4 regions of the Bradyrhizobium sp. UNPF46 genome follow, and region 2 is predicted to be linked to each of the others. Evidence: predicted binding sites of a transcription regulator. Region 2 holds the regulator's gene; each other region holds the start of a gene.
The links. The regulator PhoB, encoded in region 2, activates phosphate uptake and scavenging genes when phosphate is short. The targets are predictions, from matches to a motif close to TGTCATNNANCTGTCAT.

Region 1: the regulator PhoB is predicted to act here: its motif matches at 1,938-1,954, upstream of phnC (phosphonate ABC transporter ATP-binding protein).
Region 3: the regulator PhoB is predicted to act here: its motif matches at 2,427-2,443, upstream of phnF (phosphonate metabolism transcriptional regulator PhnF).
Region 4: the regulator PhoB is predicted to act here: its motif matches at 2,315-2,331, upstream of UNPF46_RS32275 (RNA degradosome polyphosphate kinase).

Annotation. Positions count from the first base shown of each region.
Region 1 covers NZ_LFJB01000020.1:109,144-114,007, forward strand. The annotation lists gene phnD (phosphonate ABC transporter substrate-binding protein) at 15-950, opposite strand; gene phnC (phosphonate ABC transporter ATP-binding protein) at 1,018-1,827, opposite strand; gene UNPF46_RS09545 (transferase hexapeptide repeat family protein) at 2,001-2,672, shown strand; gene UNPF46_RS09550 (alpha-D-ribose 1-methylphosphonate 5-triphosphate diphosphatase) at 2,669-3,862, shown strand; gene UNPF46_RS09555 (DUF1045 domain-containing protein) at 3,881-4,579, shown strand; gene UNPF46_RS09560 (dihydrodipicolinate synthase family protein) at 4,715-4,864, opposite strand, start outside.
Region 2 covers NZ_LFJB01000079.1:2,090-6,953, reverse strand. The annotation lists gene pstB (phosphate ABC transporter ATP-binding protein PstB) at 1-680, shown strand, start outside; gene phoU (phosphate signaling complex protein PhoU) at 692-1,408, shown strand; gene phoB (phosphate regulon transcriptional regulator PhoB) at 1,432-2,139, shown strand; gene UNPF46_RS28370 (GcrA family cell cycle regulator) at 2,384-2,896, opposite strand; gene UNPF46_RS28365 (aspartate aminotransferase family protein) at 3,354-4,562, shown strand; gene argF (ornithine carbamoyltransferase) at 4,562-4,864, shown strand, end outside.
Region 3 covers NZ_LFJB01000020.1:103,994-108,857, forward strand. The annotation lists gene UNPF46_RS09500 (alpha-D-ribose 1-methylphosphonate 5-phosphate C-P-lyase PhnJ) at 1-177, opposite strand, end outside; gene UNPF46_RS09505 (carbon-phosphorus lyase complex subunit) at 174-1,277, opposite strand; gene phnH (phosphonate C-P lyase system protein PhnH) at 1,281-1,889, opposite strand; gene phnG (phosphonate C-P lyase system protein PhnG) at 1,894-2,358, opposite strand; gene phnF (phosphonate metabolism transcriptional regulator PhnF) at 2,478-3,209, shown strand; gene phnE (phosphonate ABC transporter, permease protein PhnE) at 3,366-4,211, opposite strand; gene phnE (phosphonate ABC transporter, permease protein PhnE) at 4,208-4,864, opposite strand, start outside.
Region 4 covers NZ_LFJB01000090.1:45,215-50,078, forward strand. The annotation lists gene purM (phosphoribosylformylglycinamidine cyclo-ligase) at 1-780, opposite strand, end outside; gene UNPF46_RS32265 (CDP-alcohol phosphatidyltransferase family protein) at 936-1,478, shown strand; gene UNPF46_RS32270 (P-loop NTPase family protein) at 1,572-2,249, shown strand; gene UNPF46_RS32275 (RNA degradosome polyphosphate kinase) at 2,407-4,599, shown strand; gene ppx (exopolyphosphatase) at 4,615-4,864, shown strand, end outside.

The sequences.
Region 1 (4,864 bases), on a different contig from region 2:
CATCGTCCCGATACTCAGGACGCCTTCTTTTTACGTAGCGCGTCGACGAACTTGATCAGCTCGATCGTGCCATCCCAATCCTTGGTGGTGGCATGATTAAAGCCCTTCTTCTGGCCGTCCTGGAGGCGGTCGAACGCGGCCTTGTCCTTGACCGGCGCGTCGAAGAAGGCCTTGGCGATGGCCGCCTTGGCGTCATCCGGCAGGTCGGAATTGTAGGCGTAGGGACCGTTGATGATCGGTGCCGACTTGTGGATGATGCGGAAGTCGTCCTTCTTCATCGCCGAGCCGTCGGCATTCTTCAGCATGCCCTTGGTCAGCATCTGCGCCAGCGTCGAATCGTCGTCGGTGGTCCACTGGTTGGCGGCGACGTCGACCGTTCCTTGCGACAAGGCCAGCATCGCGTTCTCGTGGCTGCCGGTGAAGACGACCTTGCTGAAATAGCCCTCGGCATCGTGGATGCCCATCTTGTCGAGCTCGAAGCGCGGCACGTTGTTGCCGGAGGTGGAGTTCGGATCAACCAGGCCGAGGTTCTTGCCCTTGAGATCGTCGATCTTCTTATAGGCGCTGCCGGCCTTGACGAAAAACACCGAGTAATAGCCGGTGGAACCGTCGGCGTTGATGTCGTTGGCGAAGGCGTCGGTCTTGACGCCGGTCAGGCGGGCACGGGCGAACGAAGCCGAGCCGTAGCTGGCGATATGGATGTTGCCGGCACGCTGACCTTCGATCACGGCGGCGTAGTCGTTGGCGATACGCAGCGTGACCTTCACGCCCAATTCCTTGGAGAGATAGTTCATGAACGGCGCCCAGCGCTCGGTGACGCCGGAGGCGTTCTCGGCCGGAACGACCGCAAAGGTCAGCTCGGGATATTTGGCCTTCCAGTCCTCGGCGGAGGCGGAGGCCGTGAACGCGAGCGCGGCAGCGCCGGCGAGAATGAGTCTGCGAGTGATCATGATACCCTCTTCATCGGTTGGGGTCGGTTGACGCAAAGAACTGGCAACGAAAACAGGTGTGGCGAGGTCAGGCGGCCGCGGCCGTTCCGAGCGCCGGCACGCCCTCGGGCGCCGGCACGGGCGCGCCACCCATGACGTCGGCGGCTTCGAGATCGTAGAGCTCGCGCGCGACGTGGTCGGTCAGCGCGGCCGGCGCGCCGTCGAACACCACGCGCCCCTGCGCCATGCCGATCAGGCGGTCGCAATAGGAGCGGGCGAGATCCAGCGAGTGCAGATTGCAGAGCACGGTGATGCCGAAATGCTTGTTGATGCGCAGCAGCGCATCCATCACGATCTTGGTGTTGCGCGGATCGAGCGAGGCGATCGGCTCGTCGGCGAGGATGATGTCGGGCTGCTGCACCAGCGCGCGGGCGATCGCGACGCGCTGCTGCTGGCCGCCGGAGAGCTGATCGGCGCGCTGGGCCGCGAGCGCGGCGATGTCGAACTGTTCGAGCGCCGACATCGCCAGCGCCTTGTCCTGCTCCGGCCACACTTGCGACAGCGAACGCCAGGCCGGCATGGTCGCGAGCCGTCCCATCAGGACATTGGTGAGGACATCGAGCCGGCCGACCAGGTTGAACTGCTGGAAGATCATCGCCGAACGCGCTCGCCACTGCCGCAGCTGCCTGCCGCGCAACCCGGTGACGTCGACGCCGTCGAACAGGATGCGCCCCTCAGTCGGCGTCACCAGGCGATTGATGCTCCGCAGCAGCGTCGACTTGCCGGCGCCGGACCGTCCGATTACGCCGACGAAGCCGCCGGGGGAGATTTGAAACGAAGCGTCGTCCACAGCGGCTTTCGCGCCGAAGCGACACGTCAGACCTTCCACCACCAGCATGCAGGGCTCCAGATTAACTGGAGCCAACCGCTAACGCCGGCGGTTAACACTTGTGTGACAGGCACGTTGCGGTGCGGCGATCGTACACACCTCATCCCCTGTCATCGCGATGTCATGACATCGTCATCAAGCCGCTCGAAGAAAAACCGCCCGCCCCGCATTTCGGACGCAACATGGCCGCCAAAGCTCTCTCGGTTCAACCGACCATCGATCCCTCGGCCAAGCTGCATGAGACCAGGCTCGGCGCCTACACCGAGGTCGGCGCCCGCACGATCCTGCATGACGTGGCGATGGGCGATTACTCCTACGTCGTGAACGATTCGCAGATCACCTACACCACGATCGGGAAGTTCTGCTCGATCGCGGCGATGACGCGCATCAATCCCGGCAACCATCCGATGCATCGCGCGACCCAGGCCCATTTCACCTATCGCTCCAGCGCCTATTTCGAAGGCGAGAGCGACGATGCCGAGTTCTTCGACTGGCGGCGTCAGCATCACGTCCATATCGGCCACGACGTCTGGATCGGCCACGGCGCGGTCGTGCTGCCGGGACGCAACATCGGCACCGGCGCGGTGATCGCGGCCGGCGCCATCGTCACCAAGGACGTCCCCGCCTACACCATCGTCGCCGGCAATCCGGCACGGATCGTACGGCGGCGGTTCTCGGAGGAGATCGCCGGACGGCTCGCCAAGCTTGCCTGGTGGGACTGGGATCACGACAAATTGCGTGAAGCCCTGCCGGATTTTCGCGCGCTCGGGATTGAAGATTTTCTTGCGACATACGAAGCACGAGCAACTCTGCTTGCCAGTTCTCCTGCCAGCAAACGAAGCGCGGTCGCGTGACAGACATTTTCCTCGAAGGCGGCCGGGCCCTGATCGGCGCCGAACTCGTCGAAACGTCGTTGGCGGTGTCCGGCCAGGACATCGCCGCGACGGACACCTCTCGCGGCCGGGCGCGGCTGGCGATCGACGCCCGCAACCTGCTGGTGCTGCCGGGCATCGTCGATCTGCATGGCGATGCCTTCGAGCGGCAGATGATGCCGCGCGCCGGCGTCGACTTCCCCATCGACGTCGCGCTCGCCGACAGCGATCGCCAGGCCATCAGCAACGGCATCACCACGGTGTTTCATGCCACGACCTGCTCGTGGGAGCCTGGCCTGCGCAGCGCCGACAATGCGCGCGGGCTGATGGAGGCGATCGAGCGGCAGCGTCCGCAATTCGCCGCCGACACCCGCTTCCATCTGCGGCACGAGACCTACAATCTCGACGCCGAGACCGAGATCAGCCAGTGGCTCGCCGAGGGCCGCGTCGACCTGCTTGCCTTCAACGACCATATGGACGGCACCGTCGCCGACATGGCCAAGCCGCGCAAGCGCAACCGCATGGTGGAGCGCACCGGGCTCTCGCCTGAGGAATTCGACCGGCTGGTCGAACGCGTGACCTCGCGCGCCGACGAGGTGCCGGCTTCGGTGTCGCGGCTGGCCGCCGCGGCCCGTGCGGCCGAGGTGCGGATGCTCTCGCATGATGACGCGACGCCGGCAATGCGCCGGGAGTTTCGCGAGCTCGGCGCCTTGATCGCGGAGTTTCCGATCAACGAGGCGACGGCGCAGGCGGCGGCAAGCCATGGCGATGCGATCGTCTACGGCGCGCCGAACGTCGTGCGCGGCGGCAGCCACACCGGCTGGACCAGGGCCTCCGACATGATTGCCAAGGGGCTCTGCTCGGTACTGGCGTCGGATTACTATTATCCCGCGCAGCTCCTTGCCGCGTTCCGCCTCGCCGCCGATGGCGTGCTGCCGCTGCCGAAGGCCTGGGATCTGGTCTCGGCCGGGCCGGCGCGCGCGACCGGCCTCACCGATCGCGGCGTGCTGGCGCAAGGCCGCCGCGCCGACATCCTGCTGGTCGACGACAGCGTGCCATTGCGGCCGCGGCTGATCGCGGTGATCTCAAACGGCAAGCTCGTGCATCTCACCGATGCGACACGGCTGCTCGCAGCGGCGGCGGCGCCGCGCGAGGCTATCGTTGCGGCCTGAATTGGTTATGCTGAGGCAATGACAGGTTTTCCACGCTTCGCGATCTATTTTGCCGCCGGGCCCAACAGCCCCCTCTCCCGCTTCGGCGCCGAACTGCTGGGCTATGATGCCTATTCGGGTGACGAGGTTTCGTTTCCGCAAGCAGCACTGCAGGTCGCGCCCGACTGGCGCGACATCACGGCCGATCCCCGCAAATACGGCTTTCACGCCACGCTGAAGGCGCCGATGGCGCTCGTATCGGGCAAGACCGAGGCGGAGCTCGCGGCCGCCTGCTCGGCATTCGCCGGCAAGGCGCGACCGATCCCGGCAATCCGTCCGGTCGTCGATGCCATCAGCGGCTTCATCGCTGTCATCCCGGCTGAGCCGGTCGATGCGCTTCGCGAGCTTGCCGCCGATTGCGTCCGCGAGTTTGATTCCTTTCGCCCTCCCCTGACGGCCGAAGATCGTACGCGGCGCAAGCCCGAGAAGCTGAGCGAGCGGCAGCGCGACTATCTCGACCGCTGGGGCTATCCTTACGTCATGGACGAATTCCGCTTCCACATGACGCTGACGGGACGGCTGGATGCGGAGCGGCGTGGGCCGATTGTGGAGATGCTGCGGGCGCGGTTTGCGGCGCTGCGGATCGGGACGCTCGCGATCGATCGCATCGCGCTATTCAGGCAGGATGATGCCAGGGCGCGGTTTCGCGTCATCGGCGAGTGGGCGTTGACGCGTTAGGCGGGATCGCGCGACACATTCTGTGTCGTGAGGTGGGCAAAGGCGCACAGCGCCGTGCCCACGACTTTTCCCGACCGCAACAGGTCGTGGGCACGCTTCGCTTTGCCGACCCTACTGCGGCGGTGTGCTTGTCTCCTACTTCCCCCACCGCAGCGCCAGCGCATCGCGCTCCTTGGCCAACTCCAGCAATCCTGCCCTTGTCGCCGGATGCAGCGGCTGCAGCGGGTGGCGCACGGCGTCCGACTTGATCACGCCGCCCGCCTGCATCATCACCTTGCAGGCGAT
Region 2 (4,864 bases):
CGCTGGGCGCCAACCGCGTCACGGCGTTCATCGGCCCGTCCGGCTGCGGCAAGTCGACCCTGCTGCGCATCTTCAACCGGATGTACGACCTCTATCCGGGCCAGCGCGCCACCGGCCAGCTGATGCTCGATCAGACCAACATCCTCGACCCCAAGCTCGACCTCAATCTGCTGCGCGCCCGGGTCGGCATGGTGTTCCAGAAGCCGACGCCGTTCCCGATGACGATCTACGAGAACATCGCCTTCGGCATCCGCCTCTACGAGAAGATCTCGAAGTCCGAGATGGACGACCGCGTCGAGAAGGCGCTGCGCGGCGGCGCGCTGTGGAACGAGGTCAAGGACAAGCTCAACGCCTCCGGCCTGTCGCTCTCCGGCGGCCAGCAGCAGCGCCTGTGCATCGCCCGCACCGTCGCGGTGCGGCCCGAGGTGATCCTGTTCGACGAGCCCTGCTCGGCGCTCGACCCGATCTCGACCGCCAAGGTCGAGGAGCTGATCCAGGAGCTGTCCGAGAACTACACGATCGCGATCGTCACCCACAACATGCAGCAGGCGGCGCGCGTCTCCGACAAGACCGCCTTCATGTATCTGGGCGAGCTGATCGAGTTCGACGACACCAGCAAGATCTTCACGTCGCCGACCGACCGGCGCACGCAGGACTACATCACCGGCCGGTTCGGCTGAGGAGACGCAATATGGGTACCGAACATACCGCAAAGGCCTTCGACACCGACCTCCAGGAACTCACTCGCCTGGTCGCCGAGATGGGCGGCATCGCCGAGCGCATGATCGTCGATTCCGTCGACGCGTTGATCCGCCGCGACGTCGCGCTCGGTCAGCGCGTCGTGACCATCGACGCCGATCTCGACGCGCTGCAGAAGAGGATTGAAGAGCGCGCCGTGCTGACCATCGCACGACGCCAGCCGATGGCGGTCGATCTGCGCGAGATCGTCGGCGCCATGCGCGTTGCGACCGATCTCGAGCGCATCGGCGACCTCGCCAAGAACATGGGCAAGCGCGTTGCCGCGCTCGAGACTGACTTCCATCCGCTGAAACTGTTCCGCGGCCTCGAGCACATGACCGACCTCGTGCAGCAGCAGGTCAAGAGCGTGCTGGACGCCTATGCCGCGCACGATCTGCCGGCGGCGATGGCGGTGTGGAAGGGCGACGAGGAGGTCGATGCGATCTGCACCTCGCTGTTCCGCGAGCTCCTCACCTACATGATGGAGGATCCGCGCAACATCTCGTTCTGCATCCATCTGATGTTCTGCGCCAAGAACATCGAGCGGATCGGCGACCACGCCACCAACATCGCCGAGACCGTGTTCTACATGATCGAGGGCCAGGCGATCACCGACAAGCGGCCGAAGGGCGACATGACCACCTTCGCCACGACGATCCCGAATACCTGAAGACTTTAAGGAGCGACGACACCATGGGCGCACGCATTATGGTGGTTGAGGACGAGGAAGCTCTCACCGAGCTTCTCCGCTACAACCTCGAAGGCGACGGCTATGACGTCGAGACGGTGATGCGCGGCGACGACGCCGACACCCGCCTCAAGGAACACATTCCCGACCTGATCGTGCTCGACTGGATGCTGCCGGGCCTCTCCGGCATCGAGCTGTGCCGGCGGCTGCGCACCCGGCCCGAGACCAAGCAGCTGCCGATCATCATGCTCACCGCGCGCGGCGAGGAGAGCGAGCGGGTGCGGGGTCTTGCCACCGGCGCCGACGACTACATCGTCAAGCCGTTCTCGGTGCCGGAGCTCCTGGCGCGCGTGAAGGGACTGCTGCGGCGCGCCAGTCCCGAGCGGCTCGCGACCGTGCTGGCCTATGGCGACATCGAGCTCGACCGCGACAAGCGCCGCGTGGCGCGCTCGGGCCGCCCGATCGACCTCGGCCCGACCGAATATCGCCTCCTGGAGTTCTTCCTGGAGCATCCCGGCCGCGTGTTCTCGCGCGAGCAGCTGCTCGACAGCGTCTGGGGCCGCGACATCTACATCGACGAGCGCACCGTCGACGTCCATATCGGCCGCCTGCGCAAGCTGCTCAATCTCGGCCGCGAGCAGGACCCGATCCGAACCGTCCGCGGCGCCGGCTACGCGCTCGACGATCGCTTCGCGAAGGCGGAGACGACCTGAGGGTTGCGAACGGTTGGTCTGGCGAGCTGCAGCCACATGCTCAGCTGTCATCCCGGGGCGCGCGTAGCGCGAGCCCGGGATCCATAACCACAGGGTGGGGTTTGGCGAAGACCCGGAGTGACCATCTCGCGCAACAATTGCGCCCTGTGGTTATGGCTCCCCGCGTTCGCGGGGACGACATCGGATGTGTTGAGCCGTCATCGCACGACGGCTGCCGTCCTTGCAGTCAGCTAATTCCGCAAACTCAGCGCGGGCCCGGCTTGGCCGGCGCACGCCGGCGATCCGCCGCCGGCTGATACGCCACGCGCGAATGCTGGGCGCAGTAGGGAAGGCCGGAGAGCGCCTTGCCGCCGCAGAAGAAGAAATCCGGGCTCGAGGGATCGCCGACCGGCCAGTGGCAGGTCGCCTCGTTCAGTTCGAGCAGCGACAGCCGCTGGCTCATCGGCACCACGTTGTCGTAGGTGACGGGCTCGGCCTCGACCTCGACCTCGAAGGCCTGCGCCAGCGCAGTGTTGCCGCGTGCGATCGGGCGGGTGACCCGCATCATGTGCTGCGCGGGACGCGCCTTGCGCGGCCGCGGCGCTGCCGACGAAGGGCTCTTGGCGCGGCCGGACAGACCGAGCCTGTGCACTTTGCCGATCACGGCATTGCGGGTCACATTGCCGAGTTCAGCTGCGATCTGGCTGGCCGATAATCCGGCCTCCCAGAGCTTCTTGAGCTGCTCGACGCGATCATCGGACCAGGTCAAAACCGTCATTGCACCCTTTCCCTCGCCGCGCGGCTGCCGTCCTGGCGCCCTTGCGGCGAATGCCTAAGCTTCGAAAAACCCGTGCCGCCGGAATCCCTTAAGGCTCGCCGGGCGCTCAACTGACGCCCGAACGTTTACGCCGGTACATGAGGACTCTTGGGATCAGAACCGCTGCACGAGATGTCGTATCTGACAGTCCAAACGCTACAATATGCCGTGACTCGCGCGCAAGAGTCTGCCGAGTCGCGTCCACATGTTCCGTGGCGAAAAACCCGCAAAATCGGCACCGCAAGACTACGGAATCAGCGTTTCCTGAGGCTTTCCGGCTGCCATTGACACCGGTTTCACGGGGCATAAGATGGTGTCACGTGCCGCCCTTAAAAGGCGGCACGTTTCGTTTTCCGGGCCGGTCTGGTGCGTTGCGCAATGCGCGCATCGCACCGTCCGCAACATTCAAGTGACCGTCATGACCAACAGCGCAGCCCCGCATTTGCTCCCTGTTTTCGCCAGGGCCAACCTCGGTTTCGAGCGCGGCGAAGGCTGCTGGCTGATCGCGACCAACGGCGATCGCTATCTCGATTTCACCTCCGGCGTCGCGGTAAATGCGCTCGGCCACGCCCATCCCGCGCTGGTCAAGGCGTTGCAGGAGCAGGCGACCAAGCTCTGGCACATGTCGAACCTGTTCCAGAGCCCGGACGGCGAGAAGCTCGCCGCGCGCCTGTGCAACGAGAGCTTTGCGGACTTCGTCTTCTTCTGCAATTCCGGCGCCGAGGCGCTGGAAGGCGTGATCAAGCTGGTCCGCCATCATCACTTCTCCAAGGGTGATCCGGAGCGCTATCGCATCATCACCTTCGAAGGCGCCTTCCATGGCCGTACGCTGGCGACGCTCGCTGCGACCGGCTCTGCAAAATATCTCGAAGGGTTCGGTCCGCCGATGGATGGTTTCGACCAGGTGCCGCATGGCGACATCGAGGCCGTGAAGAAGGCGATCGGCCCGCACACCGCCGGCATCCTGATCGAGCCGATCCAGGGCGAGGGCGGCGTGCGTTCTGCGCCTCCCGCCTTCCTCAAGGCGCTGCGCCAGCTCTGCGACGAGAAGGGCCTGCTGCTCGCTTTCGACGAGGTGCAGACCGGCATGGGCCGCAGCGGCGATCTGTTCGCGTATCGGCGCACCGGTGTCACGCCCGACGTGATGTCGCTGGCGAAGGCGCTCGGCGGCGGCTTCCCGATCGGCGCGGTGCTGGCGACCGCGGATGCGGCCGCCGGCATGGGCCCCGGCTCGCACGGCTCGACCTTCGGCGGCAATCCGCTCGCGATCTCGGCGGCCAACGCCGTGCTCGACGTCATGCTCAAGCCCGGCTTCTTCGACCACGTGCAGAAGATGTCGCTGCTGCTCAAGCAGAAGCTCGCCTCCGTGATCGACCGTCATCCCGACATCGTCAGCGAGGTGCGCGGCGAGGGCCTTCTGATCGGCATCAAGGCCGTGGTGCCCTCGGGCGATCTCGTCGCGGCCCTGCGCAACGAAAAACTGCTGACTGTCGGCGCCGGCGACAATGTGGTGCGTTTCCTGCCGCCTTTGATCGTCACCGAAGCCGAGATCGAGGACAGCGTCATCAGGCTCGAGCGCGCCTGCGCCGCGATCTCGTCCAGTCAGACCAAGCGGGCGGCAAGCTGATGAGCAAGTCCCCCGCCAAGACGCCGAAGCACTTCCTCGACATCAATGAGCTGCCGTTGTCGGAGCTCAAGCGCATGCTCGCCGCCTCCTCAGCGATGAAGGCGAAGCAGAAGGCGCATCAGCCGGTGCGGCCGCTCGAAGGCAAGACGCTGGCGATGATCTTCGAGCGTCCCTCGACCCGCACCCGAGTCTCGTTCGACGTCGGCATGCGCCAGCTCGGCGGCGAGGCGATCATGCTCACCGGCGCCGAGATGCAGCTCGGCCGCGGCGAGACCATCGCCGACACCGCGCGCGTGCTGTCG
Region 3 (4,864 bases), on a different contig from region 2:
AAGGATCGCCGCGGTCACCTGCACGCCGCCGGTGCCCCAGCCATAGGGCATCGGCATTTCGCGGCTGGCGAACGGCACCTGATAGCCGGGGATCGCGATCGCCTTCAGGATCGCGCGGCGGATCATCCGCTTGGTCTGCTCGTCGAGATAGGCAAAGTTGTAGGCGGGCGCGTTCATTCCGCGGCTTCCTTCATGGCGTCAGGCGCATTGGCCTCGGCAAATTCCTTGCGCAGCTTGCGCAGCAGGCCGAGCTCGGACTGGAAGTCGACATAGTGCGGCAGCTTGAGATGCTCGACGAAGCCGGTCGCCTGGACGTTGTCCGAATGCGACATCACGAATTCTTCATCTTGCGCGGGGGCGAGTGCCTCTTCGCCGAGCTCGCGGGCGCGGAGCGCGCGGTCGACCAGCGCCATCGACATGGTCTTGCGCTCGCTCTGGCCGAAGGCGAGGCCATAGCCGCGGGTGAAGCACGGCGCTTCGGTCGCCGAGCCCTTGAACTGGTTGACCATCTGGCACTCGGTCAGCTCGATGGCGCCGAGCGGCACCGCGAAGCCGACGTCCTCGGCGAAAAACTCCACCTCGACCTCACCAAAGCGGATCTCGCCGGCGAAGGGATGATTGCGGCCATAGCCGCGCTGGGTGGAATAGCCCATCGCCAGCAGAAAACCTTCGTCGCCGCGCGCAAGGTTTTGCAGGCGCAGATCGCGGTCGGCGGGGAAATTCAGCGGCTCGCGGGTGAGGTCGCCGACGCTGGCGCCGTCCTCGGCCTGTGGCGAGGATTCGATCAATCCGTCGCGGCCGAGAATGTCCGTCACGCGCGGTGTCGGTGCGGTGGATGAATCAGCCGTTGCCGGCATCTCCGGCACAAAACCTTGCGCCAGCGCGGGATCGAGCAGGCGATGGGTATAGTCGAAGGTGGGGCCGAGGATCTGGCCGCCCGGAATGTCCTTGAAGGTCGAGGACACCCGCCGCCGCACCCGCATCGCGCCAGTGTCGACCGGCTCGCTGGCGCCGAAGCGCGGCAGCGTGGCGCGGAAGGCTCGCACCAGGAAGATCGCCTCGATCAGGTCGCCGCGCGCCTGCTTGATCGCGAGCGCCGCGAGCTCTCGATCATAGAGCGATCCCTCACTCATGACGCGATCGACGGCAAGACCGAGCTGCTCCGAGATCTGGTCGAGCGTGACTTCCGGAACGTTCTGGTCGCCGCGCCGCTTGTGGGCGAGCAGGCGATGGGCGTTCTCGATGGCGCGTTCGCCGCCCTTGACTGCGACATACATGCTTCAGCTTCCCTTGCTCACGACGCGCGTGGTGCGGGGGATCGCGACCACGGCGTCATCGGCGACCAGCACCACGTCGATGCCGCGCGGAAACAGCGCCTCGTTGAGATGCAGGCGCTCGAACAGATCGAACGGCTTGATCGACGCCTGGAGCATCGCGGAGCCGTCGATGCCCGGGCCGCGCAGCTCGAAGGGGCGGCCCGATTCGAGACTCTCGACCTGGAGGATCAACGTGGTCGAACGGTCCGGATATTCGCTGGTGCCGAGCGCGAAGCGCTCCAGCGCCGGCAGCGCGACGCCGTCACCGATCAGCGCAAAGCTCGCGATGGACGAATCCTGCACCACCGGCGCGCCGGTGTGGAACTTGAGCCATTTCAACACGTCCGGCCCTTCCGCCATCCGCGCATCGAGCCAGAGCGGCGTGTCGTGGTCGAACAGCGTCAGCGCGATCGCGGCGGTACCGCGCATCATCGCCCCGGGTGCCCCCGCTCCCGGCACGATGCGCTGGACCGAGCCGGGCCGCGCCATCGCGTCCATCACCGAGCGAAAGGTCGACTGCGCCGACAGCACCTTGTCGGCGAAACCCGGCGGCAGTTCCGCAATCGTGGTCATGACCTCACCCCTCACCACGCACCATGGTGTAGAAATCAACCTTCGTGGCAGCGGTCTCGGCCGCCGCCTGCTCGCGGCGAATCATAAGCTGCTCGCGCAACGGCGCGATTACGTCCCGCTCCACCGCTCCACCGAAATCCCGGGACTGCACCAGCGCATCGCACAGCGCGATCAGCCGCGCCTTCTCGCCGTCGCGCCCGAGCGTGTAGCCGAAGCCGACCTCGCCGCTGGCCAGCCGCACCGCCGCGCGCGACACCGTGGCTTCGCCGAGGTTGAACGGCGCGCCGTCGCCGCCGACCCGGCCGCGCAGCATGACGAGGCCGTTTTCCGGCGCGCGCAGATCCTGATGGGCCGGAAGAGAGAAGTCGCGGAGGCGGGCGGCGATCTCGCCCGCCTCCGCGTGCGCCAGCACGGCCATCGCGGCCTTGCGCTGGGCTTGCTGGTTGTTGTGCTGGGTCACCCGATCCACCGAACCTCTGACAGAACTTGCCGCATCGAAGTTGTCTATGATAATAGACAACTTCATACGGAAGCGCCATGACTGTTTCGTGACAAAGGCGTGATTTCTGGGCTAGGCTGACCGGCGATATGAGCATGCAAGACACTGCCTCGTCGGGCGTCGCGCTATGGCGCCTCGTTGCCGACGGCATCGAGCGCGGCATCGCCGACGGGCGCTTTGCGGCCGGCGACAAATTGCCGGGCGAGATGGAGATCGCCGAAACCTATCGCGTCAACCGCCACACCGTGCGGCGCGCGCTGGCGGCGCTTGCCGAACGCGGCCTGGTGCGGGCCGAGCGCGGCAGCGGCACCTATGTCGAGGCGCAGAAGCTCGCCTATCCCCTGCGCTCGCGCACGCGTTTCTCCGAGATCGTCGGCGCCGGCGGGCGCGAGCCGCGCGGCCAGCTGATCGAGGCCTCCGAGGACGTCGCCACGCGTGAGCTGGCGCGGGAGCTGGGATTGAAGGCCGGTGCGCCCCTGGTGCGGATCGAGGCGATCCGCCTCGCCGACCGCACGCCGATCTGCGTCTCGACCACCTGGCTGTCGGCCGAGCTGTTTCCGAATGCGGGCGCAGTGTTCGCAGCGACGCGCTCGATGACGAAACTGCTGGCACATTATGGCGTGCGCGACTATCGCCGGGGCGCGACCCGGATCACCGCCGGGATCGTCGACGCCACCGACGCGGCCCGGCTCGATCTGGCGCTGGGCCGGCCGATCCTGGTGGTCGATGCCACCGACCACGATCTCGAGGGCAAGCCGCTGATGACCAAGCACTCGCGGTTTGCCGCGGAGCGGGTGGAGTTTCTGGTGGAGAACGGGTGAGGTCCCTGTTCTCCCTCTCCCCGTTCTTACGGGGAGAGGGTTGGGGTGAGGGGCTGCATCCGCAATCACGGTGAGAGATGGACTCGCGGAGAGTCCCCCTCACCCGCCGCGCTGCGCGCGTCGGCCTCTCCCCGCAAGCGGGGCGAGGCGAAGAACCTACGCGACTGCCCTGCGCCCGATGATCGCAAAGCGCAGCTTGCCCGAGATGAAATCGATCGCGGCGACCGCAACCAGGATCATCAGGATCAGGAACGACACCTTCTGCCATTCCAGCACGCGGATCTGCTCGGCGAGCTGAAGGCCGATGCCGCCGGCGCCGACGATTCCGATGATGGTGGCGGAACGGGTGTTGGACTCGATGAAGTAGAGCACCTGGCCGGCGATCACGGGCAGCACCTGCGGCAGGAGACCAAAACGGATTTCGTGCAGCTTGCTGCCGCCGGAGGCGCGGATGCCTTCGACCTGCTTCTGGTCGGCGCCCTCGATCGCCTCCGAGAACAGTTTTCCGAAGGCGCCGAAATCCGACACCGCGATGGCGAGGACGCCGGCGAACGGGCCGAGCCCGACGACGTTGATCCACACCAGCGCCCAGATCAGCGTGTCGACGCCGCGGATCGAATCGAGGAAGCGGCGCACCGGGAAGCGCAGGATGTTCGACGGCACGATGTTGCGCGCCGCCAGCAGACTGACCGGCAGCGCGAAGAATGCGGCGAGCGTCGTCCCGAGCAGCGCGATCGAGAGCGTCTCGCCCAGCGCCTTCAGATAGACCGGCAGCGAGGAGCCGGGATCAGGCGGGATCATCATCAACGAGATCCAGCCGAGCTGGCTGAGGCCTGCGAGGAAGCGCGACGGCGAGAAGTCGAGATCGACGAGGCCGTAAACGAGGACCGCGAATGCCGCGACGATCATCGCGGGCATGGCGAGCCGCGCCGAGGCCGGCCGGTCGAACACATCGGGGTAGCGTGCGCGAAGCGCTCGCGTATCGACCTCCTGCGGCGTCACGTCCGCGCCTCCTTGCCGAACAGGCGGCCGCGCAGCCAGCCGGTGGTGATGTCGATGATGAAGACGGTGACGATGATGGTGAGCAGGATGGCGCTGACGTCCGAATAGTAGAATTTGCGGATGGCGACGACGAGCTCCTGGCCGATACCGCCGGCACCGACGAAGCCCATCACGGAGGCTTCGCGGACATTGATCTCGAAGCGCAGCAGCGCGTAGCTGGCATAGCCCGCGGTCACCTGCGGCACCACCGCAAAGCGCATGCAGGACAGCCAGCTTGCGCCGGTCGAGCGGATGCCCTCGACAGGCTTCATGTCGGCATTCTCGACGATCTCCGAGAACAGCTTGCCGAGCGCGCCGGTGGAGTGGATCGCGATGGCGAGCACGCCGGCCATCGGCCCGAGCCCGAAGGCGATGACGAAGATCAGCGCGAAGACGATGCCGGGAACGGTACGGGCGAATTCGAGCAGGCGCCGGACGACGAAACGCAGCCAGGGCGCGGGCGAGGTGTTCTCGGCGGCGAAGAAATTCAGGCAGAATGCGAGGGTCGCGCCGATCAGCGTACCGACATAGCTGATGAGCAGGGTCTCGCCCAGCATCTTCAGCCATTTGCGCCAGCCCCATAGCCACTCGCCGACATCGGTCCAGACGCGCTG
Region 4 (4,864 bases), on a different contig from region 2:
GTCGGTGAAGCCGCCGCCGGTAATGTGGGCAAGGCCCTTCACCGCGCCGGTCTCGCGGATCGCGCGCAGGCAGGATTTGACATAGAGCTTCGTCGGCGTCAGCAGCGCGCCGCCGAGCGTCATGACAGGAGCGAACGGCGCCGGCGCCTCGAAGCCGAGCCCGGATTGTTCCACGATCTTGCGCACCAGCGAGAAGCCGTTGGAATGCACGCCCGACGAGGCGAGGCCGATCACGGCATCGCCCGCGGCGATGTCCTTGCGCGGCAATAGCGTACCGCGCTCGGCGGCGCCGACGGCAAAGCCGCCGAGGTCGTAATCGCCGTCCTTGTACAGGCCGGGCATCTCGGCGGTCTCCCCGCCGATCAGGGCGCAGCCGGATTCGCGGCAGCCTTCCGCGACGCCGGCAACGATCGAGGCCGTGGCCTCGGGGTCGAGCTTGCCGCAGGCGAAATAGTCCAGGAAGAACAGCGGCTCGGCGCCCTGCACCACGAGGTCGTTGACGCTCATGGCGACGAGGTCGATGCCGATCCCGCCATGCAGCCCGGTCTCGATCGCGATCTTGACCTTGGTGCCGACGCCGTCGGTGGCGGCGACCAGGACGGGATCCTTAAAGCCGGCCGCCTTGAGGTCGAACAGGCCGCCGAAGCCGCCGATCTCGGCGTCGGCGCCGGGCCGCGCGGTGGCGCGCACCATCGGCTTGATCAGATCGACCAGGCGGTTGCCCGCGTCGATATCGACGCCTGAATCGGCGTAAGTGAGGCCGTTTTTGCGGTCGGTCATGCCCGATTTCCAGTGGGTTTGCGGCTGGTTACGTCGAATTCCGGGGACGCGCAATGGCTCGCATGGCGCTCCTCCCTATACTATGTAGATATCAACCGGTTCAGCCTCCCGAGGGGCCGGATTCGAGGTCAGACCGGGTGCCGGGAAGCGCTTTCGTGAGTATTCCGAACATCATTACCCTGGGTCGCATCATGCTGGTCCCGATCATCGTCTGGGCCATCGTGTCGAGCCAAATGGAGGTCGCGTTCGCCGTCTTCCTGATCGCCGGTATCAGCGATGCCGTGGACGGCTTCCTGGCCAAGCGCTTCAACATGACGAGCGAGCTCGGCGCCCTGCTCGACCCCCTCGCGGACAAGGCCCTGCTGGTCTCGATCTACATGGCGCTGGGCATCTGGGGCGCGATCCCGCGCTGGATCGTGATCCTGGTGGTCTCGCGCGACCTCATGATCGTCGCCGCCGTGATCGTGTCCTGGCTGTTCGACCGGCCCGTCGAGATGAAGCCGTCGAAAGTGTCCAAGCTCAACACGGTGGCACAAGTGGCGTTCGCGGCCCTGGTGCTGGCGGCGCTTGCCTTCGGCTTCAAGCCGGCCCCTTATGATATCATCCTGATGGGCCTCGTCACGGTCTTCACGCTCTCCTCGGTGTCGCTCTATCTCGTCGAGTGGCTGCGGCACATGAGTACGATCGAGGCCAAATGAGAGGGAGCGCGGCCCCGCAAAAGGCCAACTCTCCCTCGATCAAGTCGAATTCTCTTCAAACGGGCCGGCGCGCCGGCATGGAGCAAGACGAGCGTGGCAGGCCGCGTCCATCCCCGACAATTGGCGTTTGCGCTTCCGCATGCGGAAAGCCTCAGCCGGGACAATTTCCTCGAGGGCCCCGCCAACGCGGCCGGTCTCGCCCTGATCGACAGCTGGCCGGAATGGCCGAACCGGATCATGTGGCTGGCCGGACCGGAAGGCAGCGGCAAGAGCCACCTCGCCGCGATCTGGGCCGAGATATCGGGCGCCCGCTCGACCGCGGCCAACGTCCTGACCGCCGCCAGCGTTCCGGGGGCGCTGGCTACCGGCGCGCTGGTGGTCGAGGATATCAGGGCAAGGTATTTTGACGAGCGTGCCCTCTTCCACCTGATGAACCTCGCCCGCGAGGACGGCGCCTATGTGCTCTTCACCGGACGCGAGGTGCCGGCCGCGCTGGAGATCGAGCTCCGTGATCTCCGCTCGCGCCTGCGCGCCGTGCCGGTGGTCGCGCTGCTGCCCCCCGACGACCAGCTGTTCCGCGGCCTGATCGTCAAATTCTGCGCCGACCGCCAGCTCGCCGTGGACGAGAGCGTGGTCAGCTACCTCGCCACCCGCCTGGAGCGGTCCTCGGCCGCCGCCCGCCACGCCGTGGAGCTGCTCGACACCGAGGCCCTGCGGCTCGGCCGCCCCGTCACCCGGGCGCTGGCCGCCGAGCTGCTCCGGGACGCCTGATCCGCTCCGACCGCCCCCAGGTCGGCGCGAAGCCGGCTTGACGCGGCGAGGCCGCGGAACATCAATGTCATCGAAACGTCATCGCTCTAACACATGCTCCCGCGGGTTTTGCGCGTAGGTCGCAAGCGTAAGGCGAGACAGGATGGACCGACTTCTGATGGACTCTGCGCAAGCTATTGAAAATAAAGAAAAAGCCCCGGAAGCTGAGGGTGTGCCGGCGATCGCGTCGAGCCCCGAGCGCTTCATCAATCGGGAACTTTCCTGGCTGCATTTCAACCGCCGCGTCCTGGAGGAAGCGGTCAATCCCAACCATCCCGTGCTGGAGCGGGTACGATTCCTGTCGATTTCGGCGAATAACCTCGACGAGTTCTTCATGGTCCGCGTCGCCGGCATCAAGGCCCAGGTGCGCGAGGGCATTGCCGAGCGCGCCCCCGATGGCCTGACACCGTCCGAACAGCTGGCGCTGATCAACCGCACCGTCTCGCAGCTCGCCTCGGACCAGCAGGCGATCTGGCGCGACCTGCGCAGCGCGCTGGCCGATGTCGGCATCGTGCTGGTCGACGGCAAGGACGTCACCAAGGCGGAACGGACCTGGATCGAGGACTACTTCCTCAACAACGTGTTCCCGCTGCTGACGCCGCTGGCGATCGACCCGGCCCACCCCTTCCCGTTCATCCCGAGCCTCGGCTTCACCATCGCGCTTCAGCTCACGCGCGCCGCCGACGGCAGGCAGATGAACGCGCTGATCCGCATGCCCGGCAAGATCGACCGCTTCATCCGCCTGCCCGCCGACGGCAAGATCGTTCGGCTGATCTCGCTGGAACAGGCGACCTCCCTGTTCATCAATCGCCTGTTCCCCGGCTACAATCTGCACGGCCAGGGCGCCTTCAGGATCATCCGCGACTCCGAGCTCGAAATCGAGGAAGAGGCGGAAGACCTCGTCCGCCTGTTCGAGACGGCGCTCAAGCGCCGCCGCCGCGGGTCGGTGATCCGGCTCGAGATCGACGCCAAGATGCCGGAGCAGCTGCGCAGCTTCGTGCAGCACGCGCTCTCGGCCGCCGATGACGAGGTCTTCCTGGTCGATGGCGTGCAGGCGATGAACGAGCTCTCGCAGCTCACCCGCCTCGACCGGCCCGACCTCGAATTCACCCCTTACGTGCCGCGCCATCCCGAACGCGTCCGCGAGCACGGCGGCGACATCTTCGCCGCGATCCGGCAGAAGGACCTCGTCGTCCATCACCCCTACGAATCCTTCGACGTCGTGGTGCAGTTCCTGCAGCAGGCCGCACGCGACCCTGATGTCGTCGCGATCAAGCAGACGCTCTACCGCACCTCCAACAACTCGCCGATCGTGCGCACGCTCGCCGAGGCGGCCGAGGCCGGCAAATCCGTCACGGCGCTGATCGAGCTGAAGGCGCGGTTCGACGAGGAGGCCAACATCCGCTGGGCGCGCGATCTCGAACGCGCCGGCGTCCAGGTCGTCTACGGCTTTCTCGAGCTGAAGACGCACGCCAAGCTCTCGATGGTGGTGCGCCGCGAGGGCGGCAGCCTCACCACCTATGTTCATACTGGCACCGGCAACTATCACCCGGTCACCGCGCGCATCTACACCGACCTCTCCTACTTCACCTCCGATCCGACCATCGGCCGCGACGCCGCGCGGGTGTTCAATTTCATCACCGGCTACGCCGCGCCGAGTGATCTGGAAAAGATGGCGGTGTCGCCGCTGACCCTGCGCAAGCGCATCATCGAGCACATCCAGGGCGAGACCGCGCATGCGCGGCACGGCCGGCACGGCGCGGTCTGGATGAAGATGAATGCGCTTGTCGACCCCGACATCATCGACGCGCTCTACGAGGCCTCCCAGGCCGGCGTGCAGGTCGAGCTCGTGGTGCGCGGTATCTGCTGCCTGCGCCCCGGCATTCCCGGCCTGTCCGAGAACATCCGCGTCAAGTCGATCATCGGGCGCTTCCTGGAACACGGCCGAATCTACTGCTTCGGCATGGGCCAAGGCCTGCCGAGCGCCAAGGCGGCTGTGTATATCTCCTCCGCCGACATGATGCCGCGCAACCTCGACCGCCGCGTCGAGGTGCTGTGTCCGCTGCAAAATCCCACGGTGCATCAGCAGGTTCTCGAACAGATCATGGTCGCGAACCTGAAGGACAATGAGCAGAGCTGGCAATTGTTGCCCGACGGGTCCTCAACGCGTATGAAGGCCGCGAAGGGCGAGGAGCCTTTCAACGTGCACAACTACTTCATGACAAATCCGAGTCTGTCTGGCCGTGGAAAGTCGCTCAAGGAATCCTCGCCGCGTCGTCTCACGCGCCGGAACGAACGCCATCAATCCTGATCGGGGATTTCCGACGTGAAGCGGCCGCGCAAGCGCGGCTTGAGCGTCGCGGTCATCGACATCGGTTCCAACTCCGTCCGTCTCGTCGTCTACGAGGGACTGACGCGGAGCCTCATTCCGATCTTCAACGAGAAGACGCTGTGCGGCCTCGGACGCGAGGTGCAGAGCACGGGCCTGCTCGCGCCCGATGCCGTCGACAAGGCGCTGACCTCGCTCAAGCGCTTTCGCGCATTGTGCCGGGTGATGCAGGTCGGGCGCGTGTTCG